DNA from 4 places in the Streptomyces sp. NPDC044106 genome. Region 4 is predicted to be linked to each of the others. Evidence: riboswitches for the same ligand, from Rfam matches in the RefSeq annotation. Region 4 holds a riboswitch; each other region holds the start of a gene.
The links. A riboswitch is a leader RNA that binds a small molecule or an ion and turns the genes downstream of it on or off. The one in region 4 is predicted to bind cyclic di-AMP.
Positions count from the first base shown of each region.

Region 1: linked by a shared signal. The riboswitch ahead of AC07DI_RS14710 (transglycosylase SLT domain-containing protein) and the one ahead of AC07DI_RS26545 (M23 family metallopeptidase) in region 4 are both predicted to bind cyclic di-AMP.
Region 2: linked by a shared signal. The riboswitch ahead of AC07DI_RS05805 (transglycosylase family protein) and the one ahead of AC07DI_RS26545 (M23 family metallopeptidase) in region 4 are both predicted to bind cyclic di-AMP.
Region 3: linked by a shared signal. The riboswitch ahead of AC07DI_RS10335 (M23 family metallopeptidase) and the one ahead of AC07DI_RS26545 (M23 family metallopeptidase) in region 4 are both predicted to bind cyclic di-AMP.

Region 1 is NZ_JBWKFZ010000007.1:251,384-258,337, forward strand. It holds gene AC07DI_RS14680 (glutamate-1-semialdehyde 2,1-aminomutase) at 1-117, shown strand, start outside; gene AC07DI_RS14685 (phosphatase PAP2 family protein) at 125-835, opposite strand; gene AC07DI_RS14690 (hypothetical protein) at 896-1,288, opposite strand; gene AC07DI_RS14695 (hypothetical protein) at 1,434-2,543, opposite strand; gene AC07DI_RS14700 (hypothetical protein) at 2,546-3,595, opposite strand; gene AC07DI_RS14705 (hypothetical protein) at 3,770-4,198, shown strand; cyclic di-AMP (ydaO/yuaA leader) riboswitch at 4,673-4,829, shown strand; gene AC07DI_RS14710 (transglycosylase SLT domain-containing protein) at 4,832-5,581, shown strand; partial or broken gene AC07DI_RS14715 (ABC transporter transmembrane domain-containing protein) at 6,063-6,695, shown strand; gene AC07DI_RS14720 (ABC transporter ATP-binding protein) at 6,952-6,954, shown strand, end outside.
Region 2 is NZ_JBWKFZ010000003.1:135,095-142,048, forward strand. It holds gene AC07DI_RS05795 (FtsB family cell division protein) at 1-374, opposite strand, end outside; gene eno (phosphopyruvate hydratase) at 508-1,794, opposite strand; gene AC07DI_RS05805 (transglycosylase family protein) at 2,139-2,870, opposite strand; cyclic di-AMP (ydaO/yuaA leader) riboswitch at 2,875-3,075, opposite strand; gene AC07DI_RS05810 (transglycosylase family protein) at 3,270-4,349, opposite strand; gene AC07DI_RS05815 (cytochrome P450 family protein) at 4,502-5,764, opposite strand; gene AC07DI_RS05820 (sel1 repeat family protein) at 5,781-6,954, opposite strand, start outside.
Region 3 is NZ_JBWKFZ010000005.1:151,154-158,107, reverse strand. It holds gene AC07DI_RS10350 (bifunctional acetate--CoA ligase family protein/GNAT family N-acetyltransferase) at 1-1,820, opposite strand, end outside; gene AC07DI_RS10345 (HPr family phosphocarrier protein) at 1,976-2,257, shown strand; gene AC07DI_RS10340 (GntR family transcriptional regulator) at 2,364-3,056, opposite strand; gene AC07DI_RS10335 (M23 family metallopeptidase) at 3,296-4,099, opposite strand; cyclic di-AMP (ydaO/yuaA leader) riboswitch at 4,112-4,274, opposite strand; gene AC07DI_RS10330 (M16 family metallopeptidase) at 4,525-5,913, opposite strand; gene AC07DI_RS10325 (M16 family metallopeptidase) at 5,910-6,954, opposite strand, start outside.
Region 4 is NZ_JBWKFZ010000014.1:261,987-268,940, reverse strand. It holds gene AC07DI_RS26550 (aldo/keto reductase) at 1-477, opposite strand, end outside; gene AC07DI_RS26545 (M23 family metallopeptidase) at 531-1,610, opposite strand; cyclic di-AMP (ydaO/yuaA leader) riboswitch at 1,622-1,784, opposite strand; gene AC07DI_RS26540 (PP2C family protein-serine/threonine phosphatase) at 2,016-3,173, opposite strand; tRNA gene AC07DI_RS26535 (tRNA-Met) at 3,381-3,454, opposite strand; gene AC07DI_RS26530 (alginate lyase family protein) at 3,502-4,728, opposite strand; gene AC07DI_RS26525 (glycosyltransferase family 2 protein) at 4,961-5,809, opposite strand; gene AC07DI_RS26520 (MFS transporter) at 6,015-6,954, opposite strand, start outside.

The DNA of each region.
Region 1 (6,954 bases), on a different contig from region 4:
ACCGTCGACGTGGTGGCCGGGGCGTGCGCGGTGTACCGGAAGGCGCTGCACGCCGCCGATCCCGGCCCCTGGCTGGCCGGACGGCCGGTGAAGCCGGTATTCCGCCGCTTAGCGTGACGAGGCGTCAGCGCCGCTCGCACCGACCGGCGTCGGCCTCCTCAGGGACCTTCCGATCGGCCCTTCGGCCGGAGATCCCGTCCGCCGTCCGGTCGACCAGCCAGGCCGTCGCCGGGATCACCGCAAGCGCGGTGCACCAGCCGCCGAGGACGTCGGTCGGGTAGTGCGCGCCCAGGGCGACCTGCGCCCAGCCCATGGCGGCGCCCGCGACCAGCGCCGCGGCGAGCACGAGTGAGGTGCCCGCCGCCCTGCCGAGGCCGAGCCTGCCGGTCGCGAGGAGCGCCGCCACGAGGGCGAGCGCGGTGAGGAAGGCGGTGTGCCCGCTCGGGTAGGAGAGGTTGTCGTCCCCGTGGATGGTGCGTCCCACCAGGTACTTGAGCAGTGTCGCCGTCACCACGGTCACGGCGAGGCCGACCACGATGAGCACCGCCGCACGGGGACTGCGAAGCAGCAGGCAGCCCGCCACGGCGGCCACGACCAGCATCGCGGCTCCGGCGGGCTCTCCCAGGAAGTCCACGGCCAGAGCGACGTGCCGCCACGGGGGCCCCACACTGTCCGCCGTCGGCCGGACGACCCACCTGTCCACCCTGCCGGGCTCGCTGTGCCCGGCGTACAGGACCCCGAGGACGACGACCACGAGCGCGGCGAGGCCCGCGATCAGTCCGAGCCACGCACGCGGCGCGCGGGGCAGCACCGCGAGCCGCCCGTCATGTCCCATCATCCCCCCAAGGGCATCTTCACCACCCTGCCCAAGGACGACGAGATCAGTCATGTCCCGTCAAGTCGCGGCTGGTTCCACCGCTCCGAGGGTGTCGATGAGGTGGGGCGGGTAGCCGGCCGCGCGCAGCGGAGCGCGGACGTCCCGGTCGAGGTCGGGCAGGTATCCGAAGAGGACGTCGGCGGGCCCGGTGATCTCGACGTCCTGGCAGACCGCGGGGAGCAGCAGCGTCTCGGCCCGGCCGAGCTCTTCGTCCCAGGCGCCCGACCGCACGCGGACCGGCGCGCCGACGTTGGAGAGGATCTGCGCGGTGGCGAAGGAGTGACGCAGCGGTTCGGCCGTCCCGCCGGCCAGCCGCCCCGATCCGCGGTAGCTCTCCTCGCCGTGGTCGGGCCGCGGGGTCATCCCGGAGGTGGCACCCGGCGGGGTCTGCTGCTGACGAGGCTGAGACATGACGGCTCCCGGCGTTACGTTCGGTCGACGGCGCCCGGAACCCGGCACGCACCACACATGCTCACCTGCCGGCCGGGAGCCCGCCGGCCGAGGAGCGGCAGCCGGGCAGTTCGTGAGGAAGGTCGCCGTGCTCGCGGAAGGCCCGTCACCCGAACCGCAGGACGCGCGGCGCGAACGCGCCCTCGGGACCGTCGGCGCGGCCGACCGACCACACCGTCGCCGATCCCGGCACCGGGGCGAGGCGCAGCGTCCGGGAGTCGCCCTCCCCGGCCACCGCCGGTTCGGCGTACTCGGTGAACGACTGCCCGTTCCAGGCCAGGAAGTCCGGCCCCGGGACGAGCGGCGGATAGCTGCCGGGCGGGCCCAGCTTCTGCGAGCGGGTCACCGATACCCAGGCCAGTTCGCCGGACGTACCGGGCGTCAGCGAGCTGACCGAGCCGAAGTCGGTGGGCACGGTCACCCGGTTCCACGCCTGCCCGTCCCAGCGGACGAGCAGGGGTGGGATCGGTTTGCCCACAGGACCGCCGACGAATCCGGCCGTGCCGCCCGCCCACACCTCCGTCTTCGAGACCGCAAGCACGCTGCCCACGGCCGAGCGCGGGAACCCGTCGACGATCGTCTGCTGCCACGCCTGCCCGTCCCAATGCGACACGGCCGCCCCCGATCCGGTGGCGCCCGCGGCCCAGGCGTCGTCGGCGGCCAGGACGTGCAGCCCGTTCACGTATCCCGGCGGCACCGGCAGATCCCGCCAGCCGCGCCCGTCCCTGCGCAGCAGCGCCTGCGCGCCGTTCCGCGAGCCGGTCAGCCAGGTCTCGCCGCCACCGGCGACGACCTCGCCCAGCACGACACCGCGCGGCGGCGGGCTCTCGGACCAGGCCTTGCCGTCGTGGCGGAGCAGGTGGGAGCCGCCCGTCGAGTCCCGGCCGACCGCCCAGACCGCGGCCGGTGAGGTCGCGGCGACGGACAGCAGCTCGCCCTGCCAGCGGACCCCCGGCAGACTCTCGCGCTGCCACGCGGTCCCGTCCCAGCGCAGCATCAGCGGGAAACCCGGCGCCGCACGGCCGACGGCGTCGGCCCCGACCGCCCACGCCCGGTCGGGGCCGAACGCCACGGCCTCGTTCAGCCCGGCCTGTGGGCGTACCTGCGCCGGGACCGGGACGTGCTGCCAGGACCGGGTCTCTGCCGCGGCCGTCGTCATGACGGTCACCAGGGCCAGGGCGACGGCGAGGGCCGCGACGAGCAGTCGACGCACCATGGTCAGCCTCCCAGCCGCTCGCTCATCAGATTCGGTTTCGAGCCGTAGATCTCGACGGTGCCGAAGGACAGCAGGGAGCGGCCGGTGCTCGTCAGCGCACGCGGTTGGACGTCGATGGCGTTCGTGCGTTCCGGGCCGTAGGAGAAGGCGGTACGAGCGCCGTCCACCCGCGCGTACTTCGACCGGAACGCGCGGTCGCTGCGCACCGGCAGCCACAGCGCGCCGTCGGGGCCGCGCACCGTGGCCTCGGTGTAGGTGTCACCCAGCGCCGGGTAAGTGGTGCGCCAGGCCCGCCCGTTCCAGGCCGTCAGGTAGGTGCGGGTCACGCCGTCGGTGTACTGGCTGCCGCCGATCGTGGCACGTCCTGACGGTTCGAGGAGGATCGTGTGCACGTTGCTGTTCGACGGCAGCGGCACCTTCGCGTCCCGCCACGCCGTGCCGTCCCACCGCAGAACGGCGGTCCCGGTGTCGGTGTCCGCCCAGGCCCAGGCGTCGGTCGCGGTACGCGCGGTGACGCCCATGAGGAACAGCACACCGTCCGGGGTGGGCCGGGTGGTCCAGCGGGCGCCGTCGTAGTGCAACACCTTCAGGCCGGTGTCGTCCTCACCGACGACCCAGGCCGCTCCCGGTACCGCGGTGAAGTCCTGGTACGTCCAGAGGGTCCGCGGCAGCGGAACTGTGCTCCAGCCGGTGGCCGACCGGCGCAGGATCTCCCCCTCCCCCGCGCGGTTGTGAAAGATCCACACTTCCTCGCCGACGAACTGCACCTTGCCGAGCCAGCCGGATTCGCCGACGCCGGGGAAGCTGGTGTCCCGGCTCCACTTCGCGCCGTCCCACCCGTACAGCATCGGCCGCATCCCGTCGGCGGCCTGCTCGTACCCGGTCGCCCACGCCTCGCCGGAACCGCGGGCGGCCAGATCGAGCACGGTCACCGGCGCGACCGCCGCCGGAACCGGCACCGCCGACCAGCCCGGCGTCACGGCCGAGGCCGGCGACACCGCGGTGACACACGCGATGACGAGGCAGACGATGACCACGCGGAGACCGTGCACAGGACCTCCCAAGGCCGCGAAGGGCGCTCAGCCTAGGGCGTCCGCCCAGCGGTGAACAGAGCTGAACGGGATTGTTCGGTGGCTCGGACCAGGCCTGACGAACAATCCGTGAGCCGGTGAGATCGTTCACGGATGCCTGACCGGTATCCGCCATCGAGCACCAGAAGGAGAACTGTGCTGACTCGCACGAAGCTCACCACCGCGCTGGCGGCAAGCGTCCTCACGGCCGGGATCATCGGCGGCGCCTCCGCGACCGCCGCACCGTCCGAGCGTCCGGCCACCCCGTCGGTGGGGCACGCGTCGGTCGCCTCCTGCCTCGGCGGGGACTGGTCGTACGACGGGTACAAGTACGCGCCCCAGGGCGACGGCTACTACGTGACCACCAACCGGTGCGACGACATCCAGGTCAAGCCGGACCGGGACACGAAGATGAAGCTCTGCTACCTGAAGAACCGGAACCCCGACAACAAGGTCTGCAAGGGCTGGGTCACGGCGAAGGCAGCCAAGTGGACCGTCCTCGGCAAGGACTTCAACGACGGCGTCTACTTCTACCTCGACTTCCCCAACTCCCCCTACCTCAAGACGGGGTGGGTCGCCGCCTGACGGCTTGACGTCTGCCCCCGCCTTTTCGGCGGGGGCAGCGCCATGTGCGGACCGGGCGGGGGGCATCGCCTCACCGTCCGGCGGACAGCAGTAGGACTATGTCCAGGTTTGAACCGTAATTTCATCTTTCCACCCTTTGGCACCCCATGTAGGCAACTGCCTGCTTTCGCGATGCGCCCGAGCGAAACGGCTCACATTCTGACGGCCCGTCGATTCCATTCCGGGCCGTATCCCATTCGGTGAATTGAGTCACACCGTCCGCCGTACCCCGCTCCGGGAATCTCCGCGCGCATTCCCGCGCCACTCCAGGAGAGTTGGGCTTTTGGATCAAAGGCGGCGAGGAGTTTCCGATCTTCAGCGACAGCCCTCACGCATTGCCGATGCAAATTCGTATCTTGTTCCGTCCTGTCTTTCTCGTCTAACGTCACCGCCAATCCGGATGGAACGCCGAATCCTGCCGCTGTCCGGAATCCCTTCCACCACTCACTTACGCCCGGCAGGAGCGGGGGACCCAGGTAAGCCGCCGACCCGGATTCCGGGACGGCTCGGGGTGAAGGCGCATTCACCGTGCGTCCGGACATCTCCCGTCCGAACCCGACAGCTCACCTCGCAGGCGACGGAGAGGAATGCGTCATGCCCGCAAAGGGAAAGCACCGCCGCCCCAAGTCGAGCCCGCTCACCCGGGGCATCGCCGCCGCGGGCACGGGCGGCGCCGTGCTCGTCCTGCCGGTGCTCGGCGCCACCACCGCCGCCGCGGCACCGGCCGACGGGGCCGCCAAGCCCACCGCGGCCCCGAAGACCTACGTCGTCCTCGCCGGCGACTCCCTCTCCAAGATCGCCAAGGAGCACTCCCTGAGCGGCGGCTGGAAGGCCCTCTACCAGCAGAACCGCGGCATTCTCGGCGACAACCCGGGGCTGATACACCCCGGCCTCAAGCTCACCCTCGGCAAGGACGACGCGGCCGGGACCGCCTCCAGGACGTCCGCCGAGCGGGCGGACCGCTCCGGCAACACCGACGCGCTCGCCGCCGATGCCCCCACCGCCCCGGCCGTGAGGTCCTACCCGAACGACCTCGACGGCTGGATCAGGGAATCGCTCGACATCATGGCCCAGCACGGCATCCCGGGCACCTATGAGGGCATTCACCGCAACGTCATGCGCGAGTCCTCCGGAAATCCGCTGGCCATCAACAACTGGGACGTCAACGCCATTGCGGGAACCCCCTCCAAGGGGCTCCTGCAAGTTATCGCCCCCACCTTCACCGCCTACCACGTGCCCGGCACTTCGCTGGACAGCTTCGACCCGGTCGCCAACATCACGGCCGCCTGCAACTACGCGGCCGACCGCTACGGTTCGATCGACAACGTGAACGGCCCCTACTAAAAGCGGGCCGGCGTCGCCGAATGGAAAGAACTCCAGAACTCGCCGATGCAAAGGGCGACTTCAAAAGGTGACAAGCCTTTCGTGCGTCGGTAGCACCTGGGTGCTACCGGCGTACGCGCCGGTCGGTGCGTGAATCGGGCGAGAGAGCCGACACTCGGCGGACGATTCCGCGGCGGCAGCCGGTGAGGATGACGGGCATGGACCCTGAACTCGCCACAGCCATCCCGCCGTTCACCGCCACCCACCCGCCGCTCGCCGACGCGCGCGCCGTCTCCGCCCGGTGAGGGAGGCAAGTCCGGCGCCGGGGCAGAGCCCGGCAGCGCTGCTGCGCCCGTACGCCCGGAGTTTCGCCGCCGTCGTCATCCTGCAGGTCGTCGGTGCCGTCGCGGGTCTCGCGCCGCTGCTCGCGGTCCTCGAGGTGGGGCGTGCCCTGCTGTCGCCGGGGCCGGTCGACCGCGGGCACGTCTGGTCGGCCGTGGCCGTGGGTGCGGCCGGGCTGTTCGTCCGGTTGCTGTGCACAGGCGCGTCGTCCGGGATCGGGCACGTCCTCGACGGCCGGGTGCAGCTCTCGTTCCGTCGGCAACTGGCCTCCCGGCTGGGGCGGGCGCCGATCGGCTGGTTCTCCCGGCGCCGCACCGGTGAGCTGGCCAAGGTGGTGGGGGAAGACGTCAGCGCCGTACACCCGTTCATCGCCCACGCCCCCGGTCAGCTCGTCTCGGCGTTCGTGGTCCCGTTGGTGTCGCTGGTCTACCTGTTCACCGTCGACTGGCGGCTCACCCTCATCACGCTCGTCCCCGTGCTGCTGGCGGTGGCGCTGGTTCCGCTGATGATGACACCGGCCCGGCTGCGCGAGCAGGAGGCGTTCGACGCGGCCATGGGACGGATCTCCAGCTCCGTCGTCGAGTTCGTGCAGGGCATCGCGGTGGTCAAGGCGTTCGGCGGATCCGGGCGTGCGCACCGCGAGTTCCGTGCCGCCGTGGACGACTTCACGGACACCTTCCACCGGTGGGTGCGCGGCCTCTCCAGGATCGCCGCGGGGATGCAGCTCGTCCTCTCACCGCCGTTCGTCCTGCTCGTCGTCCTCGTCGGCGGCGCCGCTCTGCTCACCGACGGCGCTCTCGCCCCGGCCGACCTGCTCCCCTTCCTGCTCCTTGGACTCGGCCTGACCGCGCCGGTGGAGGCACTCGGCCACGGTTTCGACGACCTGCAGGCCGCGAGGCGCGCGGTCGGCCGCATCCGCGACGTCCTCACCGTACGGCCGCTGCCGGAGCCCGAGCATCCCCTCGCCCCCCCAGGGCCACCGGGTGGAACTGCGAGACGTCCGGTTCGGCTACGAGGCCGGTCGCGAGGTGCTGCGCGGCATCGACCTCGTG
Region 2 (6,954 bases), on a different contig from region 4:
TCGATCACCGTGAAACCGGTCTCGCCGGGCATCACGTAGTGCAGGCGGTCCCGGATGCGCTGCTCCGCGTACGCGTCGTCCTGCCAGCGGGCCTTCTCGTCGCGCAGCTTCTCGACGTCCGCCTGGTGCTCGGCCTGCTGCCGGCGCAGATCGTCGATCTCGGCGCGCTGCGAGACGTACTGCCGCATCGGGTACGCGAGCGCGACGACCAGCGAGCAGAGCACGAGCGCGAGGAGGGCGGCGCGGCCGGTGAGCCGGGAGCGGCGGGCCTGGCGCTTGGTCTGGGAACGGTAGACGCGCTCGGCGGTCTGCTCCCCGAGCAGCCGGAGCCGGGTCGCGGTGGAGAACCGGTCCTTGGTCCCGGCCTTGGCCATGGTGCGGTCTCCCCAGAAGCAGCGCCTATACGTACGTACGTCCCCGCACACGGTACGGGACCGGGTGCGGGGACGTACGTAACTACGTGGCTACGAGAGCTGCTCGGGCCATGCTTCGGCTGCGCGGGGCCTGCTACTCCGCGGAGCGGAAGCGCGGGAACGCGCTGCGTCCGGCGTAGACCGCGGCGTCGTCGAGGATCTCCTCGATGCGCAGGAGCTGGTTGTACTTGGCGACGCGCTCGGAGCGGGCCGGGGCGCCGGTCTTGATCTGGCCGCAGTTGGTGGCGACGGCCAGGTCGGCGATGGTGACGTCCTCGGTCTCGCCGGAGCGGTGCGACATCATGCACTTGAAGCCGCTGCGCTGGGCCATCTCGACGGCGTCCAGGGTCTCGGTCAGCGAGCCGATCTGGTTGACCTTGACGAGCAGGGCGTTGGCCGAGTTCTCCTCGATGCCGCGGGCCAGACGCTCGGGGTTGGTGACGAACAGGTCGTCGCCGACGAGCTGCACCTTGTCGCCGAGCTGCTCGGTGATGGTGTTCCAGCCGGCCCAGTCGTCCTCGAACAGCGGGTCCTCGATGGAGACCAGCGGGTAGGAGGCGACGAGCTCCGCGTAGTACTCGGTCATCTCGGCGGCCGAGCGGGACTTGCCCTCGAACTCGTAGGAGCCGTCCTTGTAGAACTCGGACGCGGCGACGTCGAGGGCGAGCGCGACCTGCTCACCGGGGACGTAACCGGCCTGCTTGATGGCCTCGAGGATGAGGTCGAGCGCGGCGCGGTTGGAGTCGAGGTTCGGGGCGAAGCCGCCCTCGTCGCCGAGGCCGGTGGAGAGGCCCTTCTCCTTCAGCACCTTCTTGAGGGTGTGGTAGACCTCGGTGCCCCAGCGCAGGGCCTCGGAGAACGACTCGGCGCCGATCGGCGCGATCATGAACTCCTGGATGTCGACGTTCGAGTCGGCGTGCGACCCGCCGTTCAGGATGTTCATCATCGGGACGGGCAGCAGGTGCGCGTTCGGGCCGCCGAGGTAGCGGAACAGCGGCAGGTCGCTGGCCTCGGAGGCGGCGTGCGCGACGGCGAGCGAGACGCCGAGGATGGCGTTGGCGCCGAGCGAGCCCTTGTTGTCGGTGGCGTCCAGGTCGAACATGGCCTGGTCGATCAGGCGCTGCTCGGTGGCGTCGTAGCCGACCAGCTCCGGGCCGATCTGCTCGATGACGGCGAGGACGGCCTTCTCGACGCCCTTGCCCTGGTAACGGTTGGGGTCACCGTCACGGAGTTCGATGGCCTCGAAGGCACCGGTGGAGGCACCGGACGGGACGGCGGCACGACCGGTGCTGCCGTCGTCGAGGCCGACCTCGACCTCGACCGTGGGGTTGCCTCGGGAGTCCAGGATTTCCCGGGCTACGACGACGTCGATGGACGGCACGAGCATCTCCTTCTGGGATGTGACGCGTTTACGCGAGCCGCTTCGGCCCTGCGTCTCCTGAGCCTAACCGGCTCCGGGCCTTCAGCCAGCCGACCGCCCGTCCCGTGGGACGGACAAGAGGCCAAATCCCCGGGAATCAGGACGGAGGACCACGTTTCTACTCGCTAGTAGCGAACACGCGGCGAACACGGAGTCGTCGGTCGCGACGCGTCCGGGGACGTTTCCGGCGGCGGACATGGCCCCGCCCCGGTGCGTACGGGGGATACGCGCACCGGGGCGGGGAGCCCGTGGGGACGGGGGCGGCCGTGCGTCCGCCGAAGCACGGCCGGGTGGGGCCGCAGCGACTAGCTGAGGTGCAGCTGCTGGCCCGGGTAGATGAAGTCGGCGTCGCTGATGATGTCGCCGTTCAGCTTGTAGACCTTCTGCCAGCCGCCCTTGACGTGGTGCGACTCGGCGATCTTGGACAGGGTGTCGCCCGTCTTGACCTTGTACTCGCCGTCACCCTTCTTGACCGTCTTGCCGGTCGGGGTCTCGACGGTCTTCTTGGACTCGGTCTGCGGCGCGGGCTGCGGCTTCGGAGCGGCCTGCTGCTGCGGAGCCGCCTGCTGCTTGGGCGCAGCCTGCTGCTGCGTCTGCGGCTGCGGCTTCTGCTGGCGCTGCTGCTGCGGGGCCTGCGTCTGCGAGCCGCCGCCGCTGCTGGGCGAGGCGCCCGAGAGGCCGACGCCGCAGGACGGCCAGGCGCCCTTGCCCTGGCTCGCGAGGACCTTCTCGGCGATTTCGATCTGCTGGGCCTTGGAGGCCTTGTCGGCGGTCGGCGCGTACTTCGTACCGCCGTACGCGGCCCAGGTGGAGGGCGAGAACTGCAGACCACCCTGGTAACCGTTGCCGGTGTTGATGGACCAGTTACCGCCGGACTCGCACTGGGCGACGGCGTCCCACTCCTGGCCGGTGGCGGCGTTGGCCGAACCGGCCGCCATCAGCGGGGCGGCGACAGCGGCGCCGGTCACGCCGACGAGCGTGGCGACACGGGTGGCCTTGGACGGGCGACGGTGCTTGCCCTTGCCGGAAAGCAGCATGAGTTGATCCCCTACACCGACGCCTGCGAGGTGAGCTGTCGGGTTCGGGCCGATGTGGTTGCCCGGTCGCCCTCCTTGAGCGCGACTTCACCCCTAGCCGTTCCCGTCCGTCCCGCGGCGCAGCCTGATGGCTGCTCAGCCGCTCGACGGACGGAACCGGCGCAAACCTTGGTTCCCCCGCTCCTGCCCACGGCGCTCGAAGCGACGACTGTTCCCGTCCGGCCGTTGGCAGGATTCGGCGTACCGACCGGCGGGGCTCACCAGTGGCGAGCGGTGACGACGGTAATCACGTCTTCCACACAATTTCAAAGACGATCACGGCTTCTGAGACCCATGTCTCACTTACGCCAAACCGGGCATATGACGCGAAGGCCCCGGCCGACTCTTCGTCAACTACCGTTACTTTTCGCCCAGATCGAGGCTCTGACCGGGAAGAATGAGGTCCGGGTCGGTGCCGACGGTCTTCTTGTTCTCGGTGTAGAGCTCGTGCCAGCCGCCCTTCACGTCGAGGTCGTCCGCGATGCGCGAGAGGTTGTCCCCCGAACGCACCGTGTACGTCCCGTCGGCGACCGCGCCGGTGCGCTCCTCGCCGCGCGAGGCGTGCCGTCCGGGACGGCCGCCGGCGCTCTCGCTCTCGTCCGCGCGGTCGCCGCGGTGGCGACCGGAGGAGCCGTCGGAGCCCTCCGAGGGGGCCGTCGCGCCCTCGGAGCCGGGCGAAGTGCCGCCCTCGCCGCCGGACTTGCCCGAGCCGTCCGGGCCGCCCTCGCCGTCCTCCTCGTCCGCCCCGCCCTTGCCGGGATCGGCGTCCGTACCGGACTTACCGCCCTTGCCATCCTTTTCGCCGGACTCGTCGTGATTCTTCTCTCGCGCGTCGGCGTCGGTCCCGGGCGTGTCGCTCGCGTCGTCGGAGGGGTCGTCCGAATCCGCCGCGTCCGCCGAACCCGCCGGGTCCGAGGGCTCGTCGGACCGTTCGTCCTTCTTCTCGGAGTCCTTGGACCCCTTGGCGTCCGCCGAATCCTTGGGAGCCTTGGAGTCCGAGGAGTCCGACGAGCCGGACGGCTCCTGCTCGATGGGGGCGCCCGGGTCGACGTCGGCCGCGGCGCCGCCGTCGGTGAGTCCGGCGATCGGGGCACAGCTCGGCCAGGCGGCGGTGCCCTTCGCGTCGAGGACGTTCTCGGCGACGGCTATCTGCTGGGACTTGGAGGCCTGGTCGGCGCTGGGCGCGTAGGCGAGGCCGCCGTGGCTCTCCCAGGTCTCCTGGGAGAGCTGGAGTCCTCCGTAATAGCCGTTGCCGGGGTTCGCGCTCCACGCGCCGCCGCTCTCGCACTGGGCGAGCTTGTCCCACGTGTCGGTGGAGGCGGCGCTCGCGCTGGTGGCGGCGAGCAGCGGGATGGCGATGGCTGATCCGGTGACGCCTGCCGCGACGATGAGAGCCGGGGCCTGGCGGGGGCGTCGGTGACGACCTTGACCGGAGAGCATGCGGTTGCCTTTCAGGAGACTGCAGCGAACGGCTGGGGCGCCCGGGGGCGCCCAAGTCGTCGTGAACGTAGCCGCAGTCGAACGCTTGTCACAAGTCGATGCAGCGGAGATCACGTGAACATCACAGTCGTGACGGCCCGTCAGCCGGGCCGTCACCGCTGTGCGTCTGTGAACTCCACCGGCAGCGTGCGCAGTCCCCGCATGATGAGCCCGCCACGCCACCGCAAATCGGCGGGTTCCACCGCGAGTTGCAGGTCGGGAAGGCGTCTGAGCAGCGTCGCGAGGGCGGTCCTGCCCTCCAGGCGGGCCAGCGGGGCGCCGAGGCAGTAGTGGATTCCGTGCCCGTATCCGAGGTGTTGGTTATCACTGCGCGAAAGGTCGAGGGTGTCGGGCCGGTCGAAGCGGGCCGGGTCGCGGTCCGCGGCGGCGAGCACCACGAGGACGGGGTCGCCCGCGGCGATGTCCTCGCCGCCGATGGTGAGCGCCTCGGTCGCGAACCGCCAGGTGGCGAGCTCCACGGGCCCGTCGAAGCGGAGCAGTTCCTCGACACCGGTCTCTAGGAGCCCGGTGTCGCCATCCGCCAGCGCCCGCTGCAGCCGCTCGCGCTGTTCGGGGTGGGTGAGGAGCGCGTACAGGCCGTTGCCGATGAGGTTGACGGTGGTCTCGAAGCCGGCGAAGAGAAGGATGAAGGCCATGGCGGCGGCCTCGTTCTCGGTGAGGTGCTCGCCGTGGTCGGAGGCCTTGATGAGGCCGGAGATGAGGTCGTCGCCCGGGTCGAGGCGCTTCCTGTGGATGAGCTCGGCGAGGTAGCCGCGCATCTTCTTCACCGAGCGGGCCACGCCGCCCCGGGGCCCGCCGCCGTGGCGGATCATCATGCCCGCCCAGTCGCGGAAGTCGTCCTGGTCCTCGCGGGGGACGCCGAGCAGGTCGCAGATGGCGTAGATGGGGAGGGGGAAGGCGAACTCGTGGATGAGGTCGGTGCCGCCCCGCCCCGCACCGTGCTCGGCGACGATCGAGTCGATGAGCCGGTCCGTCAGCTCCTGCACGCGGGGCGCGAACTCGGCCACGCGGCGCGGCGTGAACGCCTTCGCGACGAGCCGGCGCAGCCGGGTGTGGTCCGGCGGGTCGATGTTGAGCAGATGCGTCATCAGCTCGGCCTTGCGCTCACCGGGGATGCCGGTCTTGCCCTTGGCGTGCGCGGGCTCGTCGTGATGCGCCGGATTCTTGCTGAGCCGCTGGTCGGCGAGGGCGTCGCGCGCGTCCGCGTACCGGGTGACGAGCCACGCCTCGACCCCGCTGGGGAGCGTGGTGCGGTGCACGGGAGAGTTCTCGCGCAGCCAGGCGTACGCCGGGTAGGGGTCGGTGGCGAACTCCCAGGTGAAGAGTTCGGGCTGCGGGGGCGGCTGGTCGTGCATGCGGTCGACGGTATCCCTAGGGCGGATCCGGTTCCCGTCCGGTCGGGCGCAGCAGGCCCTTGAGGCGGTGGGCCGCCGCCTCGTCGCCGTCGGCCGCGGCGATGCGGAAGTAGTGGACGGCCAGGTGCTGGTGGACCTGGCCGAGGAGCGCCGCCGCCCCCGGCTCACCCGCGTCGGCGGCGGCCGTGAGGTAGGGGACGGCCTCGGGGTAGGCCACGCGGGTGGCGAGGAGGTGGCCCAGCGCGGCGGCGGCGCGGGGGTTCCCGCGGTCCGCGGCCTCCCGGAACCAGTGCTCGGCGCTCTCCGTCTCCCCCTCGTCCTGGGCCAGCTGGCCGAGCCACGTCATGACGTGGGCGTCCCCGCCCTCGGCGCGGGGCGTCAGGGCCGCGCGGAAGGCGGCCACCAGGCCCTCCAGCTCGGCCGGGTCGTGCGGCTCCAGCTCCTCGTACGCGCGGGTCCACACGCGGTCCGGCACCGCCGGGTCCGAGCGGGCCGCGTCCGCGACCAGCGAGCCGTACGCCCGCCAGGTGCCGGGCCACTCCCCCGGTACGAGCAGGCCGGTCACGCCGTGCCGGGGCGCGGTGGCCCAGGCGAGCGCTTCCTCGAAGGGTTCCCCGGCCGTGTCGGCCGCCACCGGCTCGTACTCCTGCCTGATCTGCCTCAGCAGCTTGGGCGTGACGCCCCGGGTGAGCCCGCACCGCGCGAGGTCGATCGCGGCGCGCACCAGGAGGTGTCCGAGCAGCCGCCCGCCCGCGCGCCGCGCCCTGCGCCACTCCTCCCACAGGTCGGGGCCGAGTGCGAGGAACTCCGTGATGCCCAGGTCCCCGCGCCACCGGACGGCGTCCGTGAAGCGCGGGTCGTCGACCGTCGCGAGCCGCGCCAGCTCCGCCTCGCTCCACTCGGCGGCGACCTCGACCGTCTGCGCGACGCTCAGCACGCGGGCGCCCGGATGCTGTCCGAAGCGATGTCTGTCGTACGCCTCGTCCCGCATCGTCGCCAGGACCAGGACGCGGTCGTGGGTGAGCTGGGCGAGGACACCGGGGGTGCCGGGCTCCGCGAGGTGGCCGTCGAGGTCGTCGAGCCACACGATGTGGGTGCCCGTGGCGTCGCGGCCCCGGAGCTGGTCGGGCAGGTCGCGCAGGTCCGTTCCGCCGCCCGCGACGAAGACCCGGGAGTCCTCCGGCACGCTC
Region 3 (6,954 bases), on a different contig from region 4:
GCCGCCCGCAGCTCCGTGGCCAGCGTCCCGGGGTCGGTGGCCGCCCCGTCCTCGCCCACCCAGGGGATCGCGTTGACGATCACCGCGTCGCAGCCGTCGTCCGACAGCGCCTCGGCGAGCGCGGCCCGGAAGTCGGCGGGGACGGCGCCGGTCGTGAGGTCGCGGGGCGGCAGTGGCCGCAGGCCGTCGGCGACGCACGCGTCGTACGTGAGGAGGCCGAGCGACTCGGAGTTCCCGAGGATGCCCACGCGGGGCCCGGACGGCAGTGGCTGGCCCGCGAGGAGCAGCCCCGAGTCGACCATCTCGGTGACGGTGTCGACGCGGATGACGCCCGCCTGGCGCAGCAGCGCCGAGACCGTGGCGTGCGGCAGGCGGGTGGCCTGCACGGCGTGGCCGGTCGGCGCGATGCCGCTGTGCCGGGCGCCCTGGACGACGACGAGCGGCTTGGCGGTCGCCGAACGCCGTGCGAGGCGGGTGAACTTGCGCGGGTTGCCGATGGTCTCCAGGTACATCAGCGTGACGTCGGTGTCGGGGTCCTCGTACCAGTACTGGAGGAGGTCGTTGCCGGACACGTCCGCGCGGTTGCCGGAGCCGACGAACGTGGAGAGACCGGCGCCCCGCCGGTGCAGTCCGGAGAGCAGGGCGATGCCGATCGCGCCGGACTGGGTGAACAGACCGATGCGCCCGCGCGCGGGGGACTGCGGAGCGAGCGAGGCGTTGAGCCGTGTCTGCGGGGAGGTGTTGATCACGCCGAAGGCGTTCGGGCCGATGATCCGCATGCCGTACGACCGGGCCTGGCGGACCAGCTCGCGCTGGCGCTCGCGCCCCTCGGGGCCGCTCTCCCCGTACCCCGCCGAGAGCACCACGAGGCCCTGCACCCCGCGCTCACCGCACTCGGCGACGACCTGGGGGACCCGGTCGGCGGGCACGGCGATCACCGCCAGGTCCACCTGCTCCCCGATGTCGGCGACGGAGCGGTGCGCGGGCACTGCGTCGATAGCGGCGCCGGAGGTGCCATCAGCACCGGTCCCCTCCCCGACAGCACCGGTCCCCTCTCCGAACGCGCTGTTCACCGCGTACAGGCGGCCGGTGAAGCCGGATTCCTTGAGGTTGTGCAGGACGCTGCGGCCCACGCCGCCGGGGGCCCGGCCCACGCCGATCACCGCGACCGAGCCAGGCGTCAGGAGGCGCTGCACGGAGCGTCCCTCGGCGCGCTGTTCGCGGGCGCGCTGCACGGCGAGCGAGCGGTCCGTCGGCTCCAGGCCGAATTCCAGGCGGACGACGCCGTCCTCGAAGCTGCGCTTCTGCTGGTAGCCCGCGTCCGTGAACACCTTGATCATCTTGGTGTTGGCGGGCAGCACCTCGGCCGCGAACCGGCGGATGCCGCGCTCCCTGGCGACAGCCGCGATGTGTTCGAGGAGCGTGGAGGCGACGCCCCGGCCCTGGTGGGCGTCCTGTACGAGGAAGGCGACCTCGGCCTCGTCGGCGGGCGCGCTGGCGGCCATGCCGCGCTCGTCGATGCGGTCGTAGCGCACGGTGGCGATGAACTCGCCGCCCACCGTGGCCGCGAGCCCGACCCGGTCCACCTGGTCGTGGTGGGTGAAGCGGTGCACGTCCTTGGCGGAGAGGCGGGGGTAGGGCGCGAAGAAGCGGTAGTACTTCGACTCGTCGGACACCTGCTCGTAGAAGCTGATCAGACGGTCCGCGTCCTCGGCCGTGATGGGCCTGATCCGGGCGGTCCCCCCGTCGCGCAGCACCACATCGGCTTCCCAGTGGGAGGGGTAGTCGTGCCGATCCTGCTGATCCGACGCGGTCTGCATGGGGCCCAGGGTACGGGTCGCGCCGCCGTCGGGGCCGGGGCAGGCTAGGACGGGTCAAAGGCGGCCGGGAGCAGGACTTACGTCCGACAGAGCACCCGCGACGGCATGAGACACTGGTCTAGACAAGTGTGAGACACCTGGAAGGGCAGCAACACATGGCTGAGCGCCGCGTCAACGTCGGCTGGGCCGAGGGCCTTCACGCCCGACCCGCCTCCATCTTCGTCCGTGCGGCCACGGCCTCCGGCGTCCCCGTGACGATCGCCAAGGCCGACGGCAACCCGGTCAACGCCGCCTCGATGCTCGCGGTGCTCGGCCTGGGTGCCCAGGGTGGCGAGGAGATCGTGCTCGCCTCCGACGCCGAAGGCGCGGACGCCGCCCTCGACCGGCTGGCGAAGCTGGTCTCGGAGGGGCTCGAGGAGCTTCCGGAGACGGTCTAGGACACATTCCTGGAAAATGCGCCGATGGGGTCGCCCGGAATTCCGGGCGACCCCGTCGGCGTTTACGCGTGATGGATTGGCTCGCTCTTTGTATACGGCGTCTCCGTTAATTCCGGAGGCTCACCGTATTTACGGCATGTTGCGAATTCCTCACGCGCTCGGGTCCTGGCCGTCCCCCGTGACGCAGGCGGTGGGTGGCCGCCACCCGCGCGGCGTGCGCGGCGGTGAGCGCCCTGGCGCGCTCGGCGTCCCCGCGGGCGACCGCGTCCAGGACCTCGGCATGCTCGGACCAGGACTCGGCCGGCGCCGCCGGACGGTCGACGACGTACATCCAGGCGGTCTTCTGCCGGAGCTGGGTCAGCAGCGCGCTGAGGCCGGGGCTGCCGGACGCCTGGGCGAGCGTCTCGTGGAACCAGCCGCCCAGGGACCGCAGATCCTCCCCCTGGCCACTCCCGGCGCGCTCGCGGCCCATCCTGACGAGACCGCGCAGGACCTTGAGGTGGGCGTCCGTGCGGCGCTGCGCGGCGCGTGCCGCGGCGAGCGGTTCGAGCAGCGTCCGGACCTCGAGGAGGTCCGCCGCCTCCTGCTCCGTGGGCTCCGCGACACAGGCACCCGCATGTCTGCGGGTGACGACGAACCCCTCGGCCTCCAGGGTGCGCAGGGCCTCGCGGACCGGGACGCGCGAGACGCCGTAGCGGCGCGCGAGGAGGTCCTCGGTGAGCCGGCCGCCTCTTTCGTGGACACCGGCGACAATGTCGTTCCGAATGGCCGTGCATACCGAATGCGCGGGAACACGCATGACCGGACCTCCGCCTTCATCCCCGCGAAACGCGGTCGACCGACGCTCGTTCAGTGACTCTATTGCAGAGCGTCGGAATTTCCGACGGCGGTCCGGAATTCGTGGATATCTTTTGGCCAAGGGCCCTGCGAGGAGAGTTCCGGGGGTCCGGGGATGCGGAGGGGCGCAAGGACGAAAGCCCCGGCTCGGGAGGAGCCGGGGCTTTCGTGGAGTGCTGCGGGAGCCGTGCAGTCCGTCGCTCAGACGTTGACGCCGTGCGAGCGGAGGTAGGCGATCGGGTCGATGTCCGAGCCGTACTCCGGGCCGGTGCGGGCCTCGAAGTGGAGGTGCGGGCCGCTGGAGTTGCCGGTGGAGCCGGAGAGGCCGATCTGCTGGCCCGGGGTGACCGTCTGGCCGACGGTGACACCGAGGGACGACATGTGGCCGTACTGGGTGTACGTACCGTCGTTCATCTTGATGACCACGTTGTTGCCGTAGGCGCCGCCCCAGCCCGCCTCGACCACGGTGCCGGAGCCGACCGCGTGGACGGCGGTGCCGGACGCGGCATGGAAGTCGATGCCGGTGTGGCTGCCGGAGGACCACATGGCGCCGCCGGTCTGGTAACCCGTGGAGACGTACGAGCCCGCGACCGGGGCGACGTAGGTGTTCAGGCGCTTGCGCTCGGCCTCGCGGGCGGCGCGCTCCTTGGCCTTGCGCTCCTTCTCGGCCTTCGCCTTCGCCTCGGCCTCGGCCTTGCGCTTCTCCTCCGCGGCCTTCTTCTTGGCGGCCTCTTCGGCCTTCTGGGCGGCAGCGGCGTCGTCGGCGGCCTGGCGCTGCGCGGCGGCCTGCGCGTCGATGCTCTCGGCGAGCGAGTCGCCGACGGATATCGCCTGGGTGAGGCCGGTGTGCTCGACGGCCGCTTCGTCGGCGGCGGCCAGCGCGGGGGCGGCGAGGCCTCCGATGACACCGGTGGTGGTGAGCGCCGCGACACCGGCGACGTTCGCGGTGGTCCGCGTGAGGCGGCTCGGACGACGGTGCTTCCCGGTGGCACGGGTGAACGCCATGTGGCGGGTGATCCTTTCCTTCCCTCTCGCCTACCGGGTTAGCTGACGGGTTCGGAGCAGGAAGGTCTCCTACGGGTCCCTCACCTCGCGGCAAGGTGCCCGATTCACCCCAGGGGACATGTGGGTCCCCGGCTCCCCTGGCTCGCGCCGTACGGGGACTCGGCGATGACTGTCCGGTGCCGCGGATGCGGCGTGGTGCGCGACGAACAGCCGGACCGACGCTAAACGGGGCCTCTTTCAATCCACAAACAGAACGCGACTTTTGTAGCGCACGCCACACGGCAGACAGGCAACCACCATATGAATCCGGACATATGAGGACCCCGGCGGCCGAAGCGGTCGCCGGGGTCCCGAAATGTCCTGACTGTCACTCAGTCCACGCGGGCCTCACTCGGCCCGGGACCTCGCTCGGCCCGGAACCACACTCAGCCCGTGACCACGCTCACGTCGCCGATCCCGAGGGCCCTGACGGGCTCCTCGATCGTCGCGGCGTCCCCGACGAGGATCGTCACCAGGCGGTCCTCGGGGAAGGCGTTCACGACGGCCGCGGTGGCCTCCACGGTGCCGGTGTCGGCCAGCCGCCGGTACAGCTGCGCCTGGAAGTCGTCCGGCAGGTTCTGCTCGACCTGGTCGGCGAGCGTGGCCGCGACCGAGGCGGCCATCTCGTACTTGAGCGGGGCGACGCCCACCAGATTCTGCACGGCCACGTCGCGCTCGGCGTCGGTAAGGCCCTCGGCGGCGAGGGTGCGCAGCACCTTCCAGAGGTCCCCGAGCGCCGGCCCGGTGTTCGGGGTGTCCACGGAGCCGCTGATGGCGAGCATCGCGGCGCCCGTCCCGTCCGGCGCCGAACGCAGCACCTGGCTGAACGCCCGCACCCCGTAGGTGTATCCCTTCTCCTCGCGCAGCACCCGGTCGAGGCGGGAGGTGAGGGTGCCGCCGAGGCAGTACGTGCCGAGGACCTGGGCCGGCCAGACGCGGTCGTGCCGGTCGGCGCCGACGCGGCCGATCAGCAGCTGCGTCTGGACCGCTCCGGGGCGGTCCACGATGACGACGCGGCCGTGGTCGTCGGCGGTCACCTGCGGTACAGGGCGCGGCTCGCCCGCGGAGCCGGTCCAGGCGCCGACGGTGTCCTTGAGGACGGCGTCCAGGTCGATTCCGGTCAGGTCGCCGACCACGACGAGGGTGGCCGTGGCGGGCCTGACGTGCTTCTCGTAGAAGGCGCGCACCGCCGCCGAGTCGATGGCCGCGACCGTCTCCTCGCTGCCCTGGCGCGGACGGGACATGCGCGAGGTCGGCGGGAACAGCTGCTTGGAGAGCTCCTTGGCGGCGCGGCGCGCCGGATTGGCGGCCTCGTGCGGGATCTCGTCCAGGCGGTTGCGTACGAGCCGTTCGATCTCGCCGTCCGCGAAGGCGGGGGCCCGCAGGGCGTCGGCGAGCAGGCCGAGCGCCTTGGGGAGCCTGGAGACCGGGACCTCGAGGGAGACCCGCACGCCCGGGTGGTCGGCGTGCGCGTCGAGCGTGGCGCCGCAGCGGTCGAGCTCGGCGGCGAACTCCTCGGCGGAGTGCTTGTCAGTGCCCTCGTTGAAGGCCCTCGCCATGATCGTGGCGACGCCGTCGAGGCCTTCGGGCTCGGCGTCGAGCGGCGCTTCGAGGTGGATCTCGACGGCGACGACCTGCTGGCCGGGGCGGTGGCACCGCAGCACGGTGAGGCCGTTGGGCAGCGTGCCGCGCCGGGGTGCCGGGAAGGCCCAGGGCTTGGCCGCGCCCGCCTGGGGCTGTGGGTGGAACTGCATCGTCGTCGCGGCCTCGGTCACTTCGCCGCCTCCTCTTCCTCGGCGTACTCCATGCCCTTTTCGCCCTCTTCGCCTTCTTCGCCGTCGTCGGCGACGGTCACGGGTTCGTAGACGAGCACCGCGCGGTTGTCCGGTCGCAGGCGCGCCGCGGCGACCTCCTGGACCTCTTCCGCGGTGACGTCGAGGACGCGCTGCACGGCGGTCAGGGCGAGCTGCGGGTCGCCGAACAGGACGGCGTACCGGCAGAGTTCGTCGGCACGGCCCGCGACCGTACCGAGCCGGTCCAGCCACTCGCGCTCCAACTGCGCCTGGGCGCGCTCCATCTCCTCCGGAGTGGGGCCTTCCGCGGCGAGGCGGGCCAGCTCCTCGTCGACGGCGGCCTCGATGACGGGGACCTCCACGTCGCCGGAGGTCTTCACGTCCAGCCAGCCGAGCGAGGGCGCCCCCGCGAGGCGCAGCAGACCGAACCCGGCGGCGACGGCGGTGCGGTCACGGCGCACGAGGCGGTTGTACAGCCGGGAGGACTCGCCGCTGCCGAGGACGGTGAGGGCGATGTCGGCCGCGTCGCACGCGCGCGTGCCGTCCTCGGGGAGGCGGTAGGCGGCCATCAGGGCGCGGGCCGGCACATCCTCCTCGACGACCTCACGCAGCTCCTTGCCGATGCGCTCGGGCAGGGCGCCGTCGCGCGGCGGCTGCTTGCCGTCGTGGCCCGGGATCGAGCCGAAGTACTTCTCGATCCAGGCGAGCGTCCGCTCCGGATCGATGTCGCCGACGACCGAGAGGACGGCGTTGTTCGGCGCGTAGTACGTGCGGAAGAACGCGCGCGCGTCCTCCAGGGTCGCCGCGTCGAGGTCGGCCATGGAGCCGATCGGCGTGTGGTGGTAGGGGTGGCCCTCCGGGTACGAGAGGGCGGTCAGCTTCTCGAAGGCCGTGCCGTACGGGACGTTGTCGTAGCGCTGGCGGCGCTCGTTCTTGACGACGTCGCGCTGGTTGTCCATCGACTCCTCGTCGAGCGCCGAGAGCAGCGAGCCCATCCGGTCGGCCTCGAGCCACAGGGCCAGC
Region 4 (6,954 bases):
CGGGGTGATGTTGGAGGCCGCGATCGCCCGCACCTTGCCGTCCCGCACCAGCTCGTCGAGGGTGCCGATGATCTCCTCGACGGGGACCGACGGGTCGTCGTAGTGCGTGTAGTAGAGGTCGATGTAGTCGGTGCCGAGACGGCGCAGGGACGCGTCGATGCCGCCCTTGACCGTGGCCGGGGAGAGGCCCTTGAAGTCGGGGTGGGCGCCGACCTTCGTGGCGAGGACGACGTCGGAACGGTTGCCGCGCTCGGCCAGCCACTCGCCGATGAGGGTCTCGGACTCGCCGCCCTTGTTGCCGTCGACCCAGGCGGAGTAGACGTCGGCGGTGTCGATGAAGTTGCCGCCTGCCGCGGTGTAGGCGTCGAGGACGGCGAAGGACGCCGCCCGGTCGGCGGTCCAGCCGAAGACGTTGCCGCCCAGGGCGAGCGGGGAGACCTCGAGTTCGGAAGCGCCGAGTGTACGGAGAGAAGTCATATGTCGCTCAACGTCCCCGACGGTATGCGAATTCCGTCAGGGACGAGGGTCGATCAGGGGTTCAGGCCCTTGCCCTGCAGCCAGGTCAGCGGGTCGATGCCCGTGCCGTCCGGGGTGTGGACCTCCATGTGCAGGTGGGGCCCGGTGACGTTGCCGGTCGCGCCGACGCGGCCGATGACCTCGCCCGTGGTGACCTTCTGGCCCGCGCTGACATTGAGCGAGGACTGGTGGCAGTACCAGACCTCCGTGCCGTCCTCGAGTTCGAGCACGGTGCGGTAGCCGTACGCGCCCGCCCAGCCGGCCTCCTTGACGGTGCCGGTGTGCACGGCCTTGAGCGGGGTACCCGTGGGAGCGGCGAAGTCCAGTCCGGTGTGGTGGCCCGAGGACCACATGGCACCGGCGTCACCGAAGTGTGAGGTGAGGGTGTACGACGAGGTGGGGATGGCGTAGCTCTTGGCGAGCTTGGCCAGGCGTTCGGCCTCGGCCTTCGCCTTGCGGGCCTCCTCCGCCTTCTTCTTCTTGGCGGCGGCCTCGGCGTCGGCCTTCTTCTCGGCGGCCCGCTGCTGGCCGGCGGCCTGCCGGGCGGCCTGCCGGGCGGTCGCGTCCTCGGCCGCGGTCCGTACGGCGGTGTCGGCCTGGTGCTGCTGGTTCTCGGCCTGCCGCATGATGCGGGCGCGCAGTGCCTCGCCCGCGTCGGTGGTGCCCTGCTCGGCGTCGGCGGTGCTGACACCGGCCGCGGTGAGCGGAGCCGCCGCGGCGGCGTTCGCCGTGGTGTCCGGGGAGCCGTCGGCCAGCAACGAGCCGACGCCGGGCAGCGACTCGGCGTCCGGCAGCGAGTCGGCGACGGTGTCCATGCCCGGCAAGTCGGGCATGGATATGGAGACCGGCGGCCTGCCGTCCTGCGCGGTGGCGATGCCGCCCGCGCCGACGGCGGCGATGACGCCCACGCCGAGGACGGTGGAGCTCCGGGCGAGCCCGCCACCGCTCTTCTTGTGCACACGGTGCCTGCCGCGGACGGGACGGACGGACTCCTCGGTGGGGTTCCACTCTTCGAAAGAGCCCTCGTCGTACGAGCCGAAGTCGTCGTCATTCGGTACGTACACGGCTTGGGGGGCAGGCCGGTTGGACGCCACTGGGGCGCGCTCCTTTCCTTCCTTCTCGCCTACCGGGTTAGCTGACGGGTTCGGAGCAGGAAGGTCTCCTACGAGCGTCTGGCGCGGGTGCACGGATGCACGAGGCGCAGAGGCCCGATTCACCCCAAGTTAGTGGTTCCCCGGCTCCCTTGCGGGATTAGGCGCGTGCGCGCGGAGCCGCCTCTAGTGACGGCTGGGACGACCGCGCTGCGTTATCGAACGTTAATAGACAGCGGGTCACTATTCCAAGCTGTTCCGATTGATCGTTAACGCTGTTCACCTGTACGTATGGGGACAGGAGTGGTCAGAACAGGGCGAGTTGACGACACTTCCTCACACCGGGCCGTGCACCGGAACTTCACACTCCCTTGACAACACGTCAGTTGTGATGCGGAGTGGCTCACTTCAATCACCGGCGGTGACGCCCGGATCTGTGACGTCCGGATCCCCCGCGACGGGCCGGCGCACCGCGAGCAGCGCCATGTCGTCGGTCATCCGGCCCCCGGTGTGCCGCCGCACCTCCTCCGCGAGCGCGGCGAGCAGGGCCCGCGGTCCCCCACGTCCGGGGAAGATCCGCCCGCCGAGCCGGGCCGCCGGATCGTAGAACTCCCCCGTCACGTCGCGCGCCTCCGACAGGCCGTCCGTGTAGAAGAGCAGCATCGCGCCGGGCGGGAACTCCGATTCGTCCGCCCGGTCCGGCCAGACCCCCAGATCGCCCATGCCGAGCGGCAGCGCGGGCTCGCTCGCCGACATGACGCACAGCCGGCCGTCCCCGCGCAGCAGCAGCGGCGCCGGGTGCCCCCGGTTGATCAGCCGTACGCGGCCGTCGGCGTGCCGGATCTCGGCGAGGACGGCGGTGGTGAACCCCTCGAACGCGTCGAGCCCGTCGCGCCGGGTGCCCTCGCGCGCGAGCGCCCGCTCCAGGCGCTGGGCCACCGCCTCCAGGGTGGTCTCCTGCTCGGCGGCCTCCCGGAAGGCGCCGATGACGACGGCGACCGCCGCGACCGCGCCCATGCCCTTGCCCCGTACGTCACCGACGATGAGCCGCACGCCATGCGGGGTGTCCTGCACCGCGTACAGATCGCCCCCGATGAACGCGTCGGCCTGCGCGGCCTCGTACCGCGCCGCGATGTCGAGCCCGCCGATGCGCGGGTCGGGCTCCGGCAGCACGGCGCGCTGGGTGGTCTCGGCGATGGAGCGGGCGTTGGCGAGCCGGTCGTTGCCGCGGCGGACGACGCGGTTGATGACGATGGCGAGGATTGCGACGGTCACCACGGTGATCACTTCGGTGACGGCCTCGACGCGGCTGTCGGCCCGGGCCCCGAAGTGCAGGAAGAGGACGGCGACGGTGGACGCGGCGCCGGTCAGGACGGTGCTGAGCAGCGAGTAGAAGGGGGCGGCGATCAGCGGGGCGGCCGTGTAGAGAGGGGCCGCGGTGAAGTCCGGCGGGGTCGCCGCGTCGTAGACGACGCCGACCAGCAGGAGCAGGAGCGGCAGGGCGCGGACGAACGCCCATTCGTGCGCGGAGGCACCCCTGTCGCCGGTTCCCGCTCGCTGCCCCACCGCTTGTCTCCCGCCGACTCCGCGCCCATCAACGCGCTCCACTCAGGGTTCCCCCGTCGGGGAGCGGGTGCGAGCCGGTGCGGTCCGACCGGGTTACGGAGGAGGGTCCCCAAGGCGCGCCCGGGGGAAGGGCCGGGAAAACACCTAGGACCCGGGAAAACACCTAGGGCCCGGAACCATTGCTGGTTCCGGGCCCTAGGTCTTGAGTAGCGGGGACAGGATTTGAACCTGCGACCTCTGGGTTATGAGCCCAGCGAGCTACCGAGCTGCTCCACCCCGCGCCGTTGAATGCAACTCTACGCCATCTGGAGGGGTGCGTCGAACCACTTCAGGCGTTGCCCGCGTGGGTGAGCGTCTCCCAGGCCACGAAGAGACCGTCCGTCCCCTCCGGCCGCCGGGCCACCGTGTACTTCTCGGTGTACGGCATTTCCAGATGCAGCCGCCCCCGCAGGTGGTTCAGGCCGACCTCCGTGTCGGGTCCCATGTCGCGCCGCACCCTGCCGCCGCACAGCCAGGCGGGCGCCCGCGCGCCCAGCTGGTACTTGGCGTGGAACTCGAAGGCGGCCCGCAACCGGTCCCTGACCTCCCCGTACAGATCGACGCCCTGGTGCCGGGCGGTCTCCGCCATGTGCGAGGCGGCGGCGAGCGAGTAGCTCGCGTGCTTGAAGTTGCGGCAGGTCTCCTGGGAGATCCCGTCGGTGAACGTGCCCTGCCCGAACCAGTACCTCTTCAGCTCGCCCGCCGTGTCGATGCCGCTGCCCTCCGGCGAGACGGGCAGCTTCCCGTCCGACTCCAGGTAGAAGTAGGCGGGCACGCGCGTCCTGAAGTGGTGCACGGCCTTCTCGAACGTGGCGTGGTCGTCGAGGAAGACGGCCATCGACATGGTCGCGTCGGCCATCACCAGGTCCCAGTTGCCGTTGAAGTCGGCGGAACCGTTCCTGACCTGGGGCAGGTAGGCGTTGCGCAGCATCCGCTCGAAACGCAGCAGCGCCCCGTCGCTCCAGCCGTCGTACGTGTAGCGCACGATCTCGGCGGCACGGGCCCATGACGAGGCGGCCCAGGCGGTCTGCAGCCCGGCGTTGGCCTCGGTGTGCCCGGTGATCCGCTTCGACCAGGCGTCCATGATCTGCACGGCCTTCTCGGCGTGCGCGCGCTCACCGGTGACGCTCCAGAGCAGCGCCTGGGTGTACGCGGCCAGGGCGTCCTCGCGCTCCTCGACGCAGCCCTGACCGGGGCGGGTGTCGGGCGGACAGACCACGACGTCGTACGGCTTCGCCGTGTAGTCCGCCGCGGCGAACCTGCTGCTCCGCATCTGCTCGAACGCCGCGAGCCAGGGCTGCTCACGCGCTCCGACGTGGGCGCGGACCCGGTCGAGCTGCTCCTTGCCGACCAGGACGCCGGGGTGGTTGAAGGCGAGGTCGAGGGGGCGGGCCGCGGCCGTACGGGTGTCCGGGCCGCCGGAGCCGCCACCGCAGGCCGCGGCGAGGGCGAGGAGGAGAGGGGCCAGGAGGAGGGCCAGGGCGCGCCGCCCTGTGCCGCGTACGGCTGCCGCCATGCTGCACCTCCGGTTCGGGGCCGGCTCGGGCCCCACCGCTGCGGGCCTCATTGCCCTGGCGTTCAGCCTGGCCCGGTGCTCGGGTCGGCGCACCGCCGGGCTGCTCCGTTCGGGCGGCTCGGCGCCGGAGGCGTGTGCCCTGTCCGGGTACGCCGTGTCCGGGTACGCCGTGTCCGGGTACGCCATGTCCGGGTGTGCCGTCCGCGCCCGGGTCCCGTCCTCCGTACGCCCGTCAGATGACCGGCGGCCGGCCGAGGCGGGTCAACCGCCAGGCCGTGCGCCAGCGCATGGGCCGGCGCTCGCCGCACGGTGTCCGCAGCCCTTCGACGAAGCCGGCGGCCCAGGCCTTCAGGCCGGGCAGGGAGCGGGTGCGGGCGAGGGTGAGGAGGGTCCAGACGCCCAGGTGGACGGGGATCAGCGGGAGCGGGAGGCGGCGGCGGACCAGCCAGACGCGGTTGCGGGCGGTGTTGCGGTAGTAGACGGCGTGCCGGGCCGGGGAGGTCTTGGGGTGCTGGAGCAGCAGGGCCGGTTCGTAGAGGATCTGCCAGCCGTCGTCGACCGCCCGCCAGGCCAGGTCGGTCTCCTCGTGCCCGAAGAAGAACTGGGCGGGCCAGGTGCCGGTGCGGGCCAGCATGTGCATGGACAGCGCGTGCCCGCCGCCGAGGAAGGCGGTGACCAGGCCCCGCTTCATCGGGTCGGTGGCGCGCAGCCGGGGGATGTGGCGGCGCTGGGTCTCGCCCGTCTCGTCGGCGATGCGGAAGCCGACGATGCCGAGGCGCGGGTCGGCGGCGAACAGGTCGCGGATCCTGCGGAAGACGTCGTCGGCGACGAGCAGTCCGTCGTCGTCGAGCTCGATCACGACGTCCACGTCGCCGAAGTCCGCGAGGCGCTCGATGGCGACGTTCCGTCCGCCCGGGCAGCCGAGGTTCTCGTCCAGCTCGACGGCGGTCACCTTGCCGGGCAGGGAGGGGAGTTCGGGGAGGGGCGAGCCGTTGCCGACGACGACGACGCGGTCGGCGGGTACGTCCTGCATGGCGACGGACGCCAGCAGCGCGTCGAGCTCCCGGGGCCGGTTGCCCATCGTGATGACGGCGACGCCCAGGCGCGGTGGCGTCGGCTGTGGTGGAGTCACGGTGGTCCCTCCAGATGTGCGGCGGAGACCGGCCAGTCAACACCACGGCGCCCCGCGGGGCCGAAGCCGGGCGGGGCGCGGAAGGCGTATGAGGGGGGCGGCCGAGGAGGGACGGGCTGGTGGTCGGGCGGCCGGGCGAACGGCACTCGGGCGGTCAGGCGGCCTTGGTCAGTTCACCGCTTCGGGTGGCCTCGCTGTCGGCCGGGGGCTGCTCGGTGTCGGCCGGAGCCTGCTCCCCCGCGACGCCCTTGCCGCCGTCCCGGATGAGGACGAGGGCGAGGACCGCGGCGGCCAGGACGCCCGCGGCTCCGGCCCAGAAGCTGGCCGACATCGCCTCGGTGAAGGCCTCTCGGGCGGCGGTGGCGAGGGCGCTGTCGCCGGTGGTGGCGGCCAGGGCGAGCGCGTCCGGGACGGAGTGCCCTGCCCCTGCGGGGGCGGAGGCGGGCATGGCGTCGGTGTAGGTGCTGGAGAGGACCGTGCCGAGGACGGCGACGCCGAGGGCCGCGCCGGCCTGCTGGACGGTGTCGTTGAGGGCGGAGCCGACCCCGGCGTGCTCGGCGGGGACCGCGCTCATCAGGGCGGCGGTCGCCGCCGGCATCGCCAGGCCGCCGCCGACGCCGATCAGGACCATGGCCGCGGCGAGCATCCCGAACCCGGCGTCGGAGGGGAGCGAGGCGAGGGCGCCGAATCCCGCGGCGATGACGGCCAGGCCGACCGCGGTCATGGGCCGGTTGCCGATCCTGTTGCCGAGGGTGGCGCCGATGCCGTTGAAGACGAGGGTGGCGACGGCCATGGGGGCGAAGGCGAGGCCGGTCTTGGCGGGGGAGTAGCCGAGGACGAACTGCAGGTACTGGGTGAGGACCAGCATCAGGCCGCCGTTGGCGAAGGTCAGCAGGACGAGGGAGAAGCTGGCGCCGCTGAAGACGCGGTTGCGGAAGAGCGAGAGCGGCACCATCGGGGACGCGGTGCGGGTCTCCCAGATGCCGAAGGCCACCAGGGCGACGACGGCGAGACCGAGCGAGGCCTGCGTACCCATGTCGTCCAGCCCGGTCTTGGCGGACTCGATGATCGTCCAGACGAGCGCGGTCATGCCG